One region of the Enterococcus hirae ATCC 9790 genome, then DNA from elsewhere that is predicted to be linked to it. Evidence: a T-box and tRNA genes for the amino acid it is inferred to sense, from the RefSeq annotation. Region 1 holds a T-box; the other holds one or more tRNA genes.
What was found. The T-box of region 1 lies ahead of tyrS (tyrosine--tRNA ligase). A T-box ahead of a tRNA ligase gene usually reads a tRNA of that ligase, here a tRNA-Tyr.
Positions count from the first base shown of each region.

Region 2: it encodes a tRNA-Tyr, which carries the amino acid that the T-box ahead of tyrS (tyrosine--tRNA ligase) is inferred to sense. The anticodon was not compared.

Region 1 covers NC_018081.1:648,073-655,667, reverse strand. Annotated here, with positions in the region: gene EHR_RS03170 (HI_0552 family protein) at 1-403, shown strand, start outside; T-box leader at 778-983, shown strand; gene tyrS (tyrosine--tRNA ligase) at 1,077-2,333, shown strand; gene tdc (tyrosine decarboxylase) at 2,622-4,496, shown strand; gene tyrP (tyrosine-tyramine antiporter) at 5,008-6,426, shown strand; gene nhaC (Na+/H+ antiporter NhaC) at 6,749-7,595, shown strand, end outside.
Region 2 covers NC_018081.1:1,687,980-1,695,574, reverse strand. Annotated here, with positions in the region: gene EHR_RS08090 (ComF family protein) at 1-579, opposite strand, end outside; gene EHR_RS08085 (ATP-dependent helicase ComFA) at 566-1,939, opposite strand; gene EHR_RS08080 (PTS sugar transporter subunit IIB) at 2,116-2,439, opposite strand; partial or broken gene EHR_RS08075 (DUF7662 domain-containing protein) at 2,536-2,822, opposite strand; gene EHR_RS08070 (YigZ family protein) at 2,951-3,598, shown strand; gene EHR_RS08065 (GntR family transcriptional regulator) at 3,694-4,401, opposite strand; gene EHR_RS14255 (hypothetical protein) at 4,658-4,828, opposite strand; tRNA gene EHR_RS08060 (tRNA-Gln) at 4,949-5,020, opposite strand; tRNA gene EHR_RS08055 (tRNA-Tyr) at 5,027-5,107, opposite strand; partial or broken gene EHR_RS08050 (DUF2969 family protein) at 5,195-5,442, opposite strand; gene EHR_RS08045 (ROK family protein) at 5,510-6,397, opposite strand; gene EHR_RS08040 (GNAT family N-acetyltransferase) at 6,478-6,975, opposite strand; gene yidD (membrane protein insertion efficiency factor YidD) at 6,962-7,231, opposite strand; gene EHR_RS13815 (DNA-directed RNA polymerase subunit beta) at 7,412-7,588, opposite strand.

The DNA.
Region 1 (7,595 bases):
TGAAGGACGCCAACAGGAAAATGCTTGTTTAGCTACTTTGCTAAATAAAAAACAATTTCAAATCTATTTGATGTTTCAACATTATAAAAGTGAAGAACGCCAAGGAAGTATTTCGTCCTTCAATCATCTACTAACGGTTTTAAAGGAATGGAGTAAGCACATCCCAGTTGAAGAGTATTATATTTGGCCGCAACCAGAACATGAACTGGTGGATCACCTGCCGTTAGCCACCTATTTGACGGATAAGCAAAAACAAATCGAATTAAAAAAAGCAATGGAGCATAAAACCTTCCAACTTGGTAAGCTTTATTTTTATCCGAATGAATTAAAAGATGCTGAAAAGTTGATTTTAGATGGTATGCAGGAATTGATGCCTTTATACCTTCGATTGAATGGGAAATAATAACATTAATTAGGGTGAGAGAAAGAGGTATTGGATCGCTTAGATGATCGAAAACGTTAAAATAATAAAATAAAAGAAGTAAATTTGTCGTTGATAAATACTAGTTTATAAAATTTTCTTAAGCTTCGAAAATTTTTAAAATTTTCATTTGATGGTCAAATGAGCGCCATTGAATGGATCATTCATCTTAGAAAAAACGGATGAAATAAAGGGATCAATGAGGTATTTTAGGTAATTGGATGCAAATGATTTAAAAAAAGAATGTTCGGATTTTACTGTTTTATTCCATTGCTGAAGAAGTATAGAAAGAAATTTTTATCTTTTTTATTGACAAAGAAAAAATAGCGTTCTATGATAGACACATATTAACTTGATAACAGGCAATGATCAAAACGCAGTAGTTATTAAAGCCAATGTTTCAGAGAGCTAGTGGTTGCTGAGAACTAGTACAAGCTTTAAGACGAATTACATTTTAGGAGCCTTTGGCATTGATTTGTCACGTGACAGCGTTAAATGTTTGAGTGATATGTTTTGAATGAAACATATAAAATGGGTGGTACCGCGAGATTTCGTCCCTTGGTTAGTTAACCAAGGGATTTTTTTATTGATTTTAATTAGTATGAATGATAGCAGGTTCCTGCTTTCACAATAAAATGATACGGAGGGATTTAACATGAATATTATCGACGAATTAACTTGGCGTGATGCCATTAACCAACAAACGAATGAAGAAAGACTTCGTGAACTTGTTGACGAAAAGAGTATTTCACTATATTGCGGAGTTGACCCAACTGGGGATTCTATGCACATCGGACATTTGATTCCATTTATGATGATGAAAAGATTTCAATTGGCAGGACATCATCCATACATTCTGATCGGTGGCGGAACAGGTACAATTGGAGACCCAAGTGGTCGTAAGACAGAACGTGTCTTACAAACAATGGAACAAGTCCAACATAATGTCGATGCTTTATCTAACCAAATGAGAAAATTATTTGGGAAAGATGCAAACATCACGTTTGTGAATAACTATGATTGGTTATCAAAAATCTCATTACTTGAATTTTTACGTGATTACGGTAAAAACTTCAATATTAACACGATGTTAGCGAAAGATATCGTAGCAAGTCGTTTGGAAGTCGGTATCTCATTTACAGAATTTACTTACCAAATCTTGCAATCAATTGACTTTTTACACTTACACAAAACATATGATGTTCAACTACAAATCGGTGGTGCTGATCAATGGGGGAACATCACAGCTGGATTAGACTTAATCCGTAAATTAGAAGGACCAGAAGCAGAAGCATTCGGTTTAACGATCCCATTGATGTTAAAAGCGGATGGGACAAAATTTGGTAAAACTGCCGGTGGCGCTATCTGGTTAGATCCTGAGAAAACATCACCATTTGAGTTCTACCAATTCTGGTTGAACCAAGATGACCGAGATGTTGTGAAATACTTGAAATTCTTTACTTTCTTATCACAAGAAGAAATTGAAGATTTGGCGAAAAAAGTTGAAACTGAACCTGAAAAACGTGAAGCACAACGACGTTTAGCAGAAGAAGTGACGAGATTCGTTCATAGTGAAGAAGACTTGAAAGAAGCGCAAAAAATAACAGAAGCATTGTTCTCTGGAAACATCAAAGAATTAAATGCAGCTGAGATCGCTCAAGGATTTGGTAAAATGCCAAACGTTGAAATTTCAAGTAAACCTGAAAATATCGTGGAATTATTGGTTTCCACAAAAATTGAACCATCAAAACGCCAAGCGCGTGAAGATGTTTCAAACGGAGCTATAAGTATTAACGGTGACCGTGTTACCGATTTAAATTTTGTCATAGATCCATCGAAGGAATTTGATGGTAAGTTTGTGGTTATTCGAAAGGGTAAGAAAAATTACTTTTTGGCCAAAGTAGTTGATTAGAATTTAGTAATTTTTTGGCTTGAAAATGGTCAACTCTATTACAAGATTCCAATTTTGAAACCCAACCTAAAAGGGTGACGTGGGATCTCGTTAATACAATCTTTACGAGGGAATTTACTTTTGTAAATTCCCTCGTTTTTTTAATTTTTTTAAATGTGTAAACAATTTGCACAATTGATAATTATTATAAAATGATTAAAAAACCACTTGTGATTTAGTTTACAGAAATAAAAAACAGGTGTAATGTAGGGCTCGACAAAATTTAAATATTTTTTAGGAGGGTTTCACATGGAATCATTGTCAAATGAATTAAACCTAAATGCACTATTTATCGGAGACAAAGCGGAGAACGGCCAACTCTATAAAGATTTGTTGAACGATTTAGTAGATGAACATTTAGGCTGGCGACAAAACTACATGCCACAAGACATGCCAGTTATTACACCAGAAGAACAAAGTAGTGCAAGTTTTGAGCACACAGTCAATAAAACAAAAGATGTTTTATCTGAAATCTCAGCTCGTATGCGTACTCACTCAGTACCATGGCATACAGCTGGACGTTATTGGGGTCATATGAACTCTGAAACATTAATGCCATCTTTACTAGCATATAATTTCGCAATGCTATGGAATGGTAACAACGTTGCTTACGAATCTTCTCCAGCAACAAGTCAAATGGAAGAAGAAGTAGGACTAGAGTTTGCGAAATTAATGGGCTATAAAGATGGCTGGGGACACATCGTTGCTGATGGTTCTTTAGCTAACTTAGAAGGTCTTTGGTATGCACGTAACATCAAATCACTTCCACTTGCAATGAAAGAAGTTGCACCTGAATTAGTCTCAGGAAAAAGTGACTGGGAATTGATGAACATGTCTACAAAAGAAATCATGGACTTGTTAGATAGTGTTCCAGAAAAAATTGATGACATCAAAGCACATTCTGCACGTAGCGGAAAACATTTACAACAATTAGGAAAATGGTTAGTACCACAAACGAAACATTACTCATGGCTAAAAGCAGCTGATATCATCGGTATCGGGTTAGATCAAGTAATCCCTGTACCAGTTGATCACAACTATCGAATGGATATCAACGAACTTGAAAAAATCGTTCGTCAACTAGCAGCTGAAAAAACACCAATCTTGGGTGTAGTCGGTGTTGTTGGTTCGACAGAAGAAGGAGCCATTGACGGTATCGATAAAATTGTTGCATTACGTCGAGTATTAGAAAAAGATGGTATTTACTTCTACTTGCATGTTGATGCTGCTTACGGCGGTTATGGTCGTTCCATTTTCTTAGACGAAGAAAATAACTTTATTCCATTTGAAGAATTAAAAGATGTTCATGCAAAACATCATGTATTTACAGAAAACAAAGATTATATCTTAGAAGATGTACACCGTGCCTTCAAAGCAATTGAAGAAGCAGAATCTGTAACAATTGATCCACATAAAATGGGTTATGTTCCTTACTCAGCTGGTGGGATCGTCATCAAAGACGTACGTATGCGCGACGTTATTTCTTACTTTGCTACTTACGTGTTTGAAAAAGGCGCAGATATCCCAGCATTACTTGGTGCATACATTTTAGAAGGTTCAAAAGCAGGAGCAACTGCTGCTAGTGTTTGGGCTGCACATCATGTCTTACCACTTAATGTAACTGGTTATGGTAAATTGATGGGAGCTTCAATTGAAGGAGCACATCGTTTCTATAACTTCTTACAAGATTTATCATTTAAAGTTGGCGATAAAGAAATCGAAGTACATCCATTAACTTACCCAGATTTCAATATGGTTGACTATGTATTTAAAGAAAAAGGCAACGACGATCTAGTTGCAATGAACAAATTGAATCATGACGTTTATGACTACTCTTCATACGTTAAAGGTAGCATCTATGGTAATGAATTCTTGACATCACACACTGACTTTGCTATTCCAGATTATGGCAACAGCCCATTACAATTTGTGAACCAATTAGGTTTCTCAGATGAAGAATGGAACCGTGCAGGAAAAGTAACTGTTTTACGTGCAAGTGTAATGACACCATACATGAATAAAGCAGAAAACTTCGAAGAATATGCTGGAAAAATCAAAGCAGCTCTTCAAGAAAAATTAGAAAAAATCTACGCAAATCAATTACTAGCAAGCGAAGAAAAATAATAAAATAAAAAACATTCTGAGTATAAGAAGTAGAAGTCACTTTTATTGTATGCTATAAAACCGAATAAACGGTGGTAGCTCAATCGAAAAATACAGTTGAAGGATCTTTAAAATACAAAAAGTTATTTTTTAGATTCTTCTGCTGGTTTTTCTGAGCTCAGCACTTCTGTTATCTGCTCAGGTGTTTTTTGTTTTACAGGTTGTCTTTGAAGCGATACAAGTAATCTGTTCAAAACAGCCGAGGTTGTAATGAAATAGCTTGCGCTCTTTTAGGTATTTTGTATGAATGAAGAGAAAGATCGAAAAGCTTCAATACAAATACAGCGAATGGAACACAAGACTATTTCAGATTTTTCTTTTTTAGCAAATAATAACTAATAAAATCCAGTCACTAAGCATCGTTTTTATACTAAAAAAGTTGTGGGGAACAACCTCTTGGCTTTTGTCTTGCGACTTGGGATTACTTTGAAGACAATGTTTTTTATTCAAAAAAACAAGGAGCGTGTCAACAGTGAGTAAATCACAAGTAAGTAAAATGGGTCTTGGGACCTTTGTCGGTCTGACGATGGCTTTGTGTGCGACAGTTCGGAGTATTCCGACTTTAGCAGCCGTTGGTTGGACATTGATTTTTTATTCAATTTTTGCCGTACTGTTTTTTGCCGGTCCTATTTCGATGGTTTCTGGTGAGCTTTCTACGATGCTTCCACAAGAAGGTGGACCACAATTATGGGTCAAAACTGCCTTAGGAAGTAAATGGGGATTTGTTGTTGCCTGGTTGCTTTGGGTTCAAATGTTCCCAGGGATGGTTATGGTTGCATCAACATTAGGTCCATTATTAGGAAATACATTCGGGAACGTAGAATTAGGCAATAATCATTTATTTGTATTAGGTTGTATTTTAGTTATTTATTGGATCATTACAATTTTGAACTTGAAATTTGATATGGCCAAAGTTGGTGGGAACATCGGCGTTTGGTTAGGTGTGTATATCCCAGTGGTTATCATGTTTGTCCTTGGTTTATTCGCCGCATTCAAAGTGGGGCTAGTATCTAATGGTTACTTAGGAGATTTTTCTTGGTCAAAAGCTTTCCCAGATTTACAACATAGTGAATCATTGAAATATCTTGCAGGTATCACATTTATTTTTGTTGGTATCGAAATGAGTTCTGTTTACATGCCTCGTTTAAAAGATGCAACGAAAAACTACACTAAAGGGGTCTTTATTGCGTTGATTGGTCTTGTTTTATTGAACGTGATCAATGCAATGTTAGTTGCCAATGTTGTACCAAATGGAAAAATGGAATTAGCAAACATTACGCAACCAATCTTGATTTATTGCCAAATCCTTGGCTTACCAACAATTATTGGGAACATCTTCAGCTTTATGGTGTTTATCGGTGTGTTACTTCAATTATCTGCATGGGTAACTGGACCATCTAAAACGATAATCCAAGTAGCACGTGAAGGTTTCTTACCACCTAAATTTGGATTCCATAAAGAAAATGAATATGGTGTTTCTCGTAATGTCGTATTAACTCAATCAATCGTTATTTCATTATTCGCTTTACTTTATGGCGTAATGGATGACGTCAGTGCTGTATTCTTAACATTAACAAATGCTACAACTGTTATTTATTGTATCGTCTATATTTTGATTGCTGTTTCATTGATCAAAATGAGAAAAAGCCATCCAGATTTAGAACGTCCTTATCGAATTGGTAAAAAAGGAAATGGAATGGCTTGGGTAGTTAGCTGCATGTTGATTTTCTCTATCATTGCAGTAGTTGTATCCACTTTAGGAACATCTACCTTGACGGATGCATTATTGGTAGCAGTTATTGCAATCGTTATGTTTGTCATTCCTTTGATCATCAATCGTTTTAAAAATGATTCTTGGGGAAGCGAAGTAGAAAAGAGTTTAAAAGAATAGAATAAATAAGAAGCAAGTAAAAAATGTAAATAGGGAAGGGGGCTATGACAAAAATCTTGTCACAGTCCCTTATTCCTAACAAACGGTGTTCCAGAAGTAGCTCATGTCTGTTACAGCATGGTTTGCCAAATGTATGCTTTTTAATCAGGGAACCTTTGCGAAAATAACGCTAATCATAAGGTTCAGCGGATTTGAGAAAATAATCGTCATTAGCATCGTCTATCCGCTAAAACAAAAAAATGATGCTATGACCAGTTGTCCTACCAAAAGAACGCTTTTTTTAGGTAGGACTTTTTTTGTAAAAAAAATAGGAGAAGATACGATGAATAAAAAAATATCTGTGAAAGAAAGTATGGCAGTTTTATTCATATTGTTGGCGATATTAGGAATACTGATTATTGGATTTCAATTGTCTCCGCATATTCCTATACTAATCGCTTTCATGTGTTTGTTATTTTACGGACGATTTAGAGGTTTCTCATGGGATGAGATTCATGATGGGATTGTCAAAGGAATTACTCCAGGGATCATCCCAATTTTGATTTTTCTGTTGATTGGTGTTTTGGTAGCTTCGTGGATTTTATCTGGAACGATTCCAACGATCATGGTTTATGGTTTCCAATTGATCTCGGTTCGCTTTTTCTTACCGACTGCTTTTCTTGTTTGTGCAATCGTCGGGATTACTGTTGGAAGCTCATTTACAACGATTTCAACGATCGGTATTGCTTTTTTAGGAATCGGTCATATTTTAGGTTTTAGTGATGCGATGACGACAGGAGCAGTTGTTTCGGGGGCTTTTTTAGGAAATAATTGTTCGCCGTTATCTGATACTACGAACCTGGCGGCCGGGATCGGAGAAGTAAACTTATTTGAGCATATCGCTCAAATGCGTTACACTGATTTGCCAGCATTTTTAATTGCTATGTTATTTTATGTTTTTCTTGGGAATGGGAGTCACACAGCGGATCTACAAGCGATCACGGACATGATCCAAAACATGAAAGCAGGTTTCTGGATCTCTCCATGGACGTTGATCCCATTAGTGATCTTGTTTGGTGGAGCGATTAAAAAAATTCCAGCGATTCCAACACTACTAGTTGGTTCAACTGCTGCGATCATTCTTTCCTTCATCAATCAACCACATTTAACGATGTCAAAAGTAGCTAATA
Region 2 (7,595 bases), 1.0 Mb from region 1:
TTTTTTCCCTTTGATGATCGTTGGAACAACAGCTAATTTGAAAGGTTGGGTAGTTTTTAAACGTTCCTGACGTGTTTTTTGGGATTGTGGAAGTGAATGATCAGAGCGAGTCAGCAGTTGACTATAAGGTATTTTAGCTACTCTCAACATTTCAATGACCTGATTAAACCCACGTTCTTTTAAACGAGCAGTTGCTAGTGGGATTGGACAGATTTGATAATCGCTAAATTCTTGTTGTATTATTTGCAACTGTTTAGCAAATGTACCTGCCAGTCGGACATCTCCCATAAATTTATAGCGCTTTAACCATTCTTTGAAGGCTGAATCATAGTAAAAACAAGCATGATGACTGAAATCATAATTGGGATAGGCGTTTTTCCAGGCGATACAATCTTCACAATACGTAATATCACCAGGCAGTTCTTTCTGGCAAGTTCGACAGCTTTGCTGTTTATTTATCGGACGAAACAAATTTGAACAGTCCTCACAAATCTGAGGAAGAATCTTTCCCAATCCAAGAATCTCGCTGATCTTCAAATTTCGGATGACTTGTTTTTGACAATAACTACAACGATTCATGTGTTTTTTCTCCTCTAGGCTCACTATTTTTCATAGCAAGCTGCTTTTTTCCCTGACGATTCATTTCTTTGATCTCACGACAGGCTAATTTGATAGCTTTTGTCAGTTCTTCATAGAAAAAATAGACTTGGCTATTGGTAAAATCTCCCTTTCGATCGGCTCGACCAGCGATTTGTACAAGGGAAGATTTAGTAAAAACACGGTGATCAGCGCCTAACACGATCACTGACACATTTGCAAATGTTACCCCACGTTCCAAAATCATTGTAGTAAGTAACACATCATATTGTTGCTTTCTCATTTGCTGAACTTTTTCTGAACGGTTTGGATCTTTTGCGGATGCATCGGTAATACGGTACATGGGTAAACAACGCTTTAACAGTGAGGCTAATCGATTCATCAAGGCAATCGACGGACAAAATAATAAGACATGATTTTGTTGGAGCAGCATGTTTAGACACTTCAAAAGTGGTCGAAGTTTTTTTTCTTTCAAACATTTATTCGGCCAGTCATTCCAAAAAAACAAATGTGGTTCAGGCAATAACCGTTGATGAAAGCGAAGTGGCAATTGATGGATCAAAAAGGTTGAACGGATTTTTTTCAGTAGCTGCTCATTAGGTGTCGCACTTAAATAGATAAATGTTCCTTTTGGTTTAATTGCAGTTTCAACAGCATAAGCTAACCCAGGATCTCCTGCAAAAGGGAACGCATCCACCTCATCGACGACTAACAGATCAAACGTCTGATAAAAACGATACAGCTGATGCGTAGTCGCAATCACGAATGGACTAAAGCGATAGGCTTCTTTCTTTTTTCCATGAAGCAGGACAATGTCTTCTTCTGGAAAAACGCCACAAAAACGTAGGTAAAGTTCGTTGCACACATCAACCCTAGGTGAAACTAATGCGACTCGTCCACCTTTTTCTAACGTTTTTATGACCTTTTCATAAAGCATCTCAGTCTTTCCCGCTCCTGTCACAGCCCAAATCATGTGCTGTTTTCCCGAGACATCAGTGACCAAGTTCGTAGAAATCGCTTGTTGAGTTGGCGTTAACTTTCCTGTCCAAGTAAAACAGACATTTCTTTTCGGCAACTCAGGTTGTTCAAATAAAAATAATTCTTGTGTGTTGTCACAACGACCTAAAAAAAGACAAACAGGACAAAAGATGATTGGTTGCTTTTGCTCTGATTTACCTATTTTTGTTCGCATGCTGCATCGATTACATGTTAACCAATTTCCTTGTAGATGAATGGCAGCTAGTTTCTGATAGCGAATCTGTTCAAAACTCTCTGTCCATTCTCTCAAGTCTCTCGTAAGTAATCGTCTGCCATATAAACTGCATAAACTACTTTTTTTCATCTAATCCCCTAAAAGAAGATACGCTACATCAGTCCATTCTTCAAAAAAATTTGAGAATGAATGGTTATTTGAAGCGGTTAGTATAAAAAATAAGCCGAAAAATCCTTGAATAGGCGACCTATTCGCTGGATTTTTCGGCTTGTTTCCGATATGAACATCTTAGTATGCTCTGTCCTTTATTTGTTTTCAATTAAATGGATGGCTTGTTGTAATACTTTTTCGCCATTCATCAAACCATAATCTGCCATATTGATAATATCTAATGGGATTCCTTTTGGTTCTAGACGTTTTTCAAAATCAGCCTTCATGAAGCGGACTTGTGGTCCCAACAGCAAAACATCAACTTCTTTAGAAGCTAGCTGATTATCGGCATCAGAAGCTGATACGGCAAAAATATCCGTATCAATTCCTTGTTCTTCAGCAGCTTTTTGCATTTTTGTTACAAGTAAACTGGTACTCATCCCAGCAGAACATACGAGCATGATTGTTTTTTTAGTCATTTTACTCTCTCCATTCTTTTAACTTTTGCAAACGATTTCTTTTTTTGCTTGTGTGATTATTATACAAAAAAGCAAGATAATGTCAACGTTTTCTTATCAGTCGAATAGCCAACTCGATTTAACTAATTGATTGAACACAACATATTCTTTTTTAAATTGATCACCACAACCTCGTAGCCAGCATTGATCCAGCCATATGCTCCTTTTTCTGGGTGCTTATAATCATTTGCCCACCAATCAGTGCTTTGTCTAGCTGATTTAGGGAGCCCATAACTTGGAAAAAGAAGTTCGTCGATCTGTGTAAATGTTAAAGTAACCTGTGATCCCCCGTTATTTTTTAAATATTGGGTGATGGCGTCATATTTTTTTATGCGTTCTTTCATCCCCATCTCACCTTTCTTTCTTCTATTATCCCATAGACTCTCTTCATTACTCAAGTATTATAAGTGTTGAAACTAAAGGAATAATTCATTATACTTTGACTATTATCAACTACTTGTAAGGAGGAAGCATCACGCTGAATAGTTATAGAACCATCCAAGCAGACGGTCAAGCAGAAATCGAAGTCAAAAAATCTCGTTTTATTTGCTCTATGAAACGAATTGAAACGGAAGCAGAAGCTAAAGCGTTTATTCAGGCAATGAAAAAAGAACATTGGAAAGCAAACCATAACTGTAGTGCTTTCGTTCTCGGTGAAAAAAATGAAATTCAACGCAGTAGTGATGACGGTGAGCCTAGTGGTACGGCAGGTGTCCCAATGCTGGAAGTACTTAAAAAAAATGAATTGATCAATGTGGTCGCTGTCGTCACACGCTATTTTGGTGGGACAAAATTGGGTACCGGTGGTTTGATTCGTGCCTATACACAGGCTGTTTCTCACGCACTAATTGAAATCGGGATCGTGGAAGGAACACAACAGCAAGAAATAGCTGTCCATATCACCTATCCGCAATTAGGTAAATTAGAAAATATGCTTGAGTTGAAACATATTCCTATAAAAGAAACGATCTACACAGACAAAGTCACGGTTCACTGTTTGATTGTAGAAACAGAAGTTACTGCATTTAAAACAGCAGTCGTTGAATTATTGAATGGACAGGTTGAATTTACAGATGGTCCAATTTCCTATCATGAACAACTGGTAGAAGCTGACCAGTAATCACTCTATCCGCTGATCTCGAAATCAAAAAAGAAGAGCCTAGGACAAAACTTGTCTCAGGCTCTTCTTTATTTGGACTGTTTCGCATCCCTCTTTTATTTCTCTAAATAAAATTCAAAACGATTCCCTACATATTGCGTACGAACATATTCAAATGGGGTACCGTCATCAAAATAAGAAGTTTGGCGTAAACGTAACACAGCATCTCCTTTTTTTACTTCTAAATATTCTGCAATTTTTTCTGAAGCAAGAATGGCTGTTATTGTTTGATTAGCTGCCCCGATCTTATGCCCACTTTTCTCTTCGAGTACCCGATAAAGAGAATTGGTAATTTCAGATTTACTATAGTCTGCAATAATCTTTTGCGGGATACTGGCTACTTCAAAACAGATTGGTATATCATCAGCATAACGAATTCGTTCCATACGAAGAATCGTTTCGTCTTTTTCCAGTTTCAGCTTCTCCATTTCACTAGAACTTGGGGAAGTTAAAAAATAAGAGATTGTCCGACTGGAGGGTACTCGATTCTGTGATTCCATAATTTCAGTAAAACTGGTCGCACCCGACATCTTTTCTTGGACTTTTTCTCTTGCAACATATGTACCTGAGCCAATTTTTCTTTCCAAAATCCCTTCATCAGCCAGGTTTTGAATGGCTTGACGTAAAGTCATTCGACTAACATTGAATTTCACTGCCAATTCTCTTTCAGAAGGAAGGCGATCACCGATTTTCCAAATACCTTGTTCGATTTCACTTTTGATCTGATCATGGATTTGTATATAGACTGGTAGTTGATTCGACATAACGTATATCCGCCCTTTCATTTCCTTTATTATAACTGGTATATACCTGGTTCACAACTGAAAAGGAAAAAGTTTCTTTTGCTCGACTAATTGTCGATCAATCATTTGCCAACCCGTTTATTTTATCCGAAAGTTTATGTAAGTAATTGTGTTTCCTTCCTCTTTAATCCAAGTGGAAGGATTGAAAATCATTTTGTAAAATAACAAAACCTCCAAAAGACAGCAAAATCACTGTTTTTTAGAGATTGTGTTATTCTTAACGGTTTTTTGAAAGCCATTTTTTTGTGTGATTGGTTGGACGCTTTGATTTCACTTGTATCGCTTTTTCTGATTTTTTCGGTAACCGGACTTCTACCTGATACTTTTCCGACTTAATCAAATCATAGATTTTCTCTGCAGTCTCATCTACTTTTTCTTTCCACTTCATTTTACTGCCCCCTTTTTTTGATCTACCTACTATTCACTCTAGCCTATTTCTTGATAATCTTCAAGAAACAAGCTGTTTTCACACAAAAAAAGAGTGATCTTAATAGATCACTCCGTACTACTGGGGTAGCTGGATTCGAACCAACGCATGAGGGAGTCAAAGTCCCTTGCCTTACCGCTTGGCTATACCCCAATGAAATGGAGGAGAGTGGATTCGAACCACTGAACCCTAAGGAACGGATTTACAGTCCGTCGCGTTTAGCCACTTCGCTACTCCTCCGAAAGGTTTGTATCAACCTGACTTAGTTATAATACCTAATTTTCCAGATTTTTGCAACCCCTTATTGAAAATTTTTTTGATATTTTTTTATTCGTGTAGATTCCAGTGACGAATAACTGTTTCTATCGCGTTTTCAAGACTCTTTTCTTTCCCAAAATCTTCTTCACCAAAAAAATTTCAAATTCTTTTGGTCCATAAGCCAAAATTTCCCCAATCATTTTTTTACCAATAAATAACTTAGTCACATCATAAGTTGTTCCTTTGATTTGTTTTTTGACTTCTTCGATACGTACTTCAATATCTTTATTTTTTTTGACATCTTTTTCCACCTCCATGATAGTTTATCATATTCAATCATGGAATGCCTACCATATGTCTAAAAGTTTTGTTCAACGCTATGCATCATTGAACTAAACCTTCACGTTGAGCGGTGAAATTGGCAGCTGCTCCAATCAAATTTGCATCATTTCGATAATCACATAATAAAATTTTAGGATCAAAGTCATTTAGTTCTAAATCAGTAGTTAATTGTTTCATTCGTTGATTGATTTCTGTTAATAACCCTGCTTTTGCAGAGATCCCCCCGCCAATCACGATGACTTCAGGATCAATCGAAAATTGGATACTAAACAAACCTTTTGTTAAATAATTATAAAAATTATCTACCTCTTCTTTTGCTAGTTCATCCCCTTGTTCTGCTCGTTCAAAGACTTCTTTTCCGCTATAAGTCGTACGTGAAACTCCCAAACGGTCACAGTAACGCCAAGCCATTTGAACTGCTGTACCAAGCTTACTAAATGTTTGATTGCCTTCTAAGAACATCAAGCCAAATTCTCCCCCGTACAAATGAGCGCCTTTATTTAGTTGTCCTTGGGTAAAGATTGCCCCACCTACTCCAGTCCCAAGTACAACAAATGCTACATGTTGATATTCTTTCGCTGCGCCTTCATAATACTCAGCCATTCCAGCACAATTAGCATCATTTTCGATCGTCACTGGTAAATGGAAGAGTTCTTCCAGTTCATGAAAAATATTGAATCCGTGGATATAAGGAATGGCACTAATCCCTTCAATCAGCTGTTTCTCCTGATTCACTACTCCAGGTGCGCTGATTGCTACGCCTTCAATCGCCTTCTGTTTTACAAACGTTTGGAATACCTGTTTTAAATGCGCTTTCATTTCTTCCCATGTCTTAGGAGTCGGAAATTGGCTGGTGTCTTCAAGCGCTTGTCCATTCCAATAGCCATATTTTACTGCGGAACCACCAAAATCAAAAACTAAAATACCCATCATTTATTTGTCTCCTTTTCTCATACTGTTTTTATTTTAAGTCAAGCCACAGTATTTTGAAAGCCTTTTTATGGATGAGTTCAAATTTTCTTTGCTAGAGTTACTTGATCTCGTAAACGTTGGCCATTTTCATAGATTGGCTGTTTATAATTTTTGACAAAATAATCTTTTTCTCTAGAAATTTCCAGGAAGCCGATTTTTTTATACAGTTGTAAAGCTGCTGATGACGTACTCCCCGTCCGAATAATGACTTGTTGTTGGGTGGTTTTTAACTTTTTCATTTCTTTTAGTGTATGGGTAAGCAACGCGTAGCCGATTCCTTGACCTTGAACTTTTGGAGCTACAGCTAAATTCATTATTTCAAACACTAATTTATTTGTGATAAAAACGATCACTCCTTGAATGTCGTTTTCTGCTTTCCATATAAAACCAGCACCTTGATCAATGTATCGTTGGACGTTTTCCTCTTCAGGATCTGCATCCAACAATAATGACCAAGGTAAAGTTGATTGCTCTAGTTTGACAATTCTTTTTTCTTCAGAATGCTCGGTCTTACCTGACTGTTTATTTTTCATCATAATTAGGCATCTCTTTATCTTTTTTATTACGTGTCAATTGGCAATTTAAAGGCACGTAATCGATTCCGCCCTTTACGAATGGATGGCAACGCAAAATGCGTGCTGTCCCCATCAGCGTTCCTTTAAATGCACCGTGTACTTGAATCGCACGTATCATATAGTTTGAACAAGTAGGATAGTACCGACAGCTAGGTGGGAAAGCAGGAGAAATAAACCGTTGATAAAAACGGACAATAGCCACTAAGATTTTTTTCATCTCATCACCTCATTATTAAAGCTTTGATCCTCATTCTCCTATTCATGACAAACGACTGTTCAAAGGAGCAATAATCTGCCAAACAGTGGAATGACTCACAATAAAAAAGGACTTCTCAAAAGCGAAAATTCGTTTTAAGAAATCCTTTGTTTGCTTACACTATCATTTTCACAAAACTCTTTATCTGAAAAAATCCTGGATGTGCAGCCACAAACTTGGTTGAAAAACCTTAAACGGATTTCCACCACCGATAACCCCGTATCCAATCATTGTTCCAGCTACAAATAAAAGAATTAGTAGTAGTATGACAACTAAAATCTTCACCAATGTGATTAAAATATACCGTTGGCTACTCATTTTATCA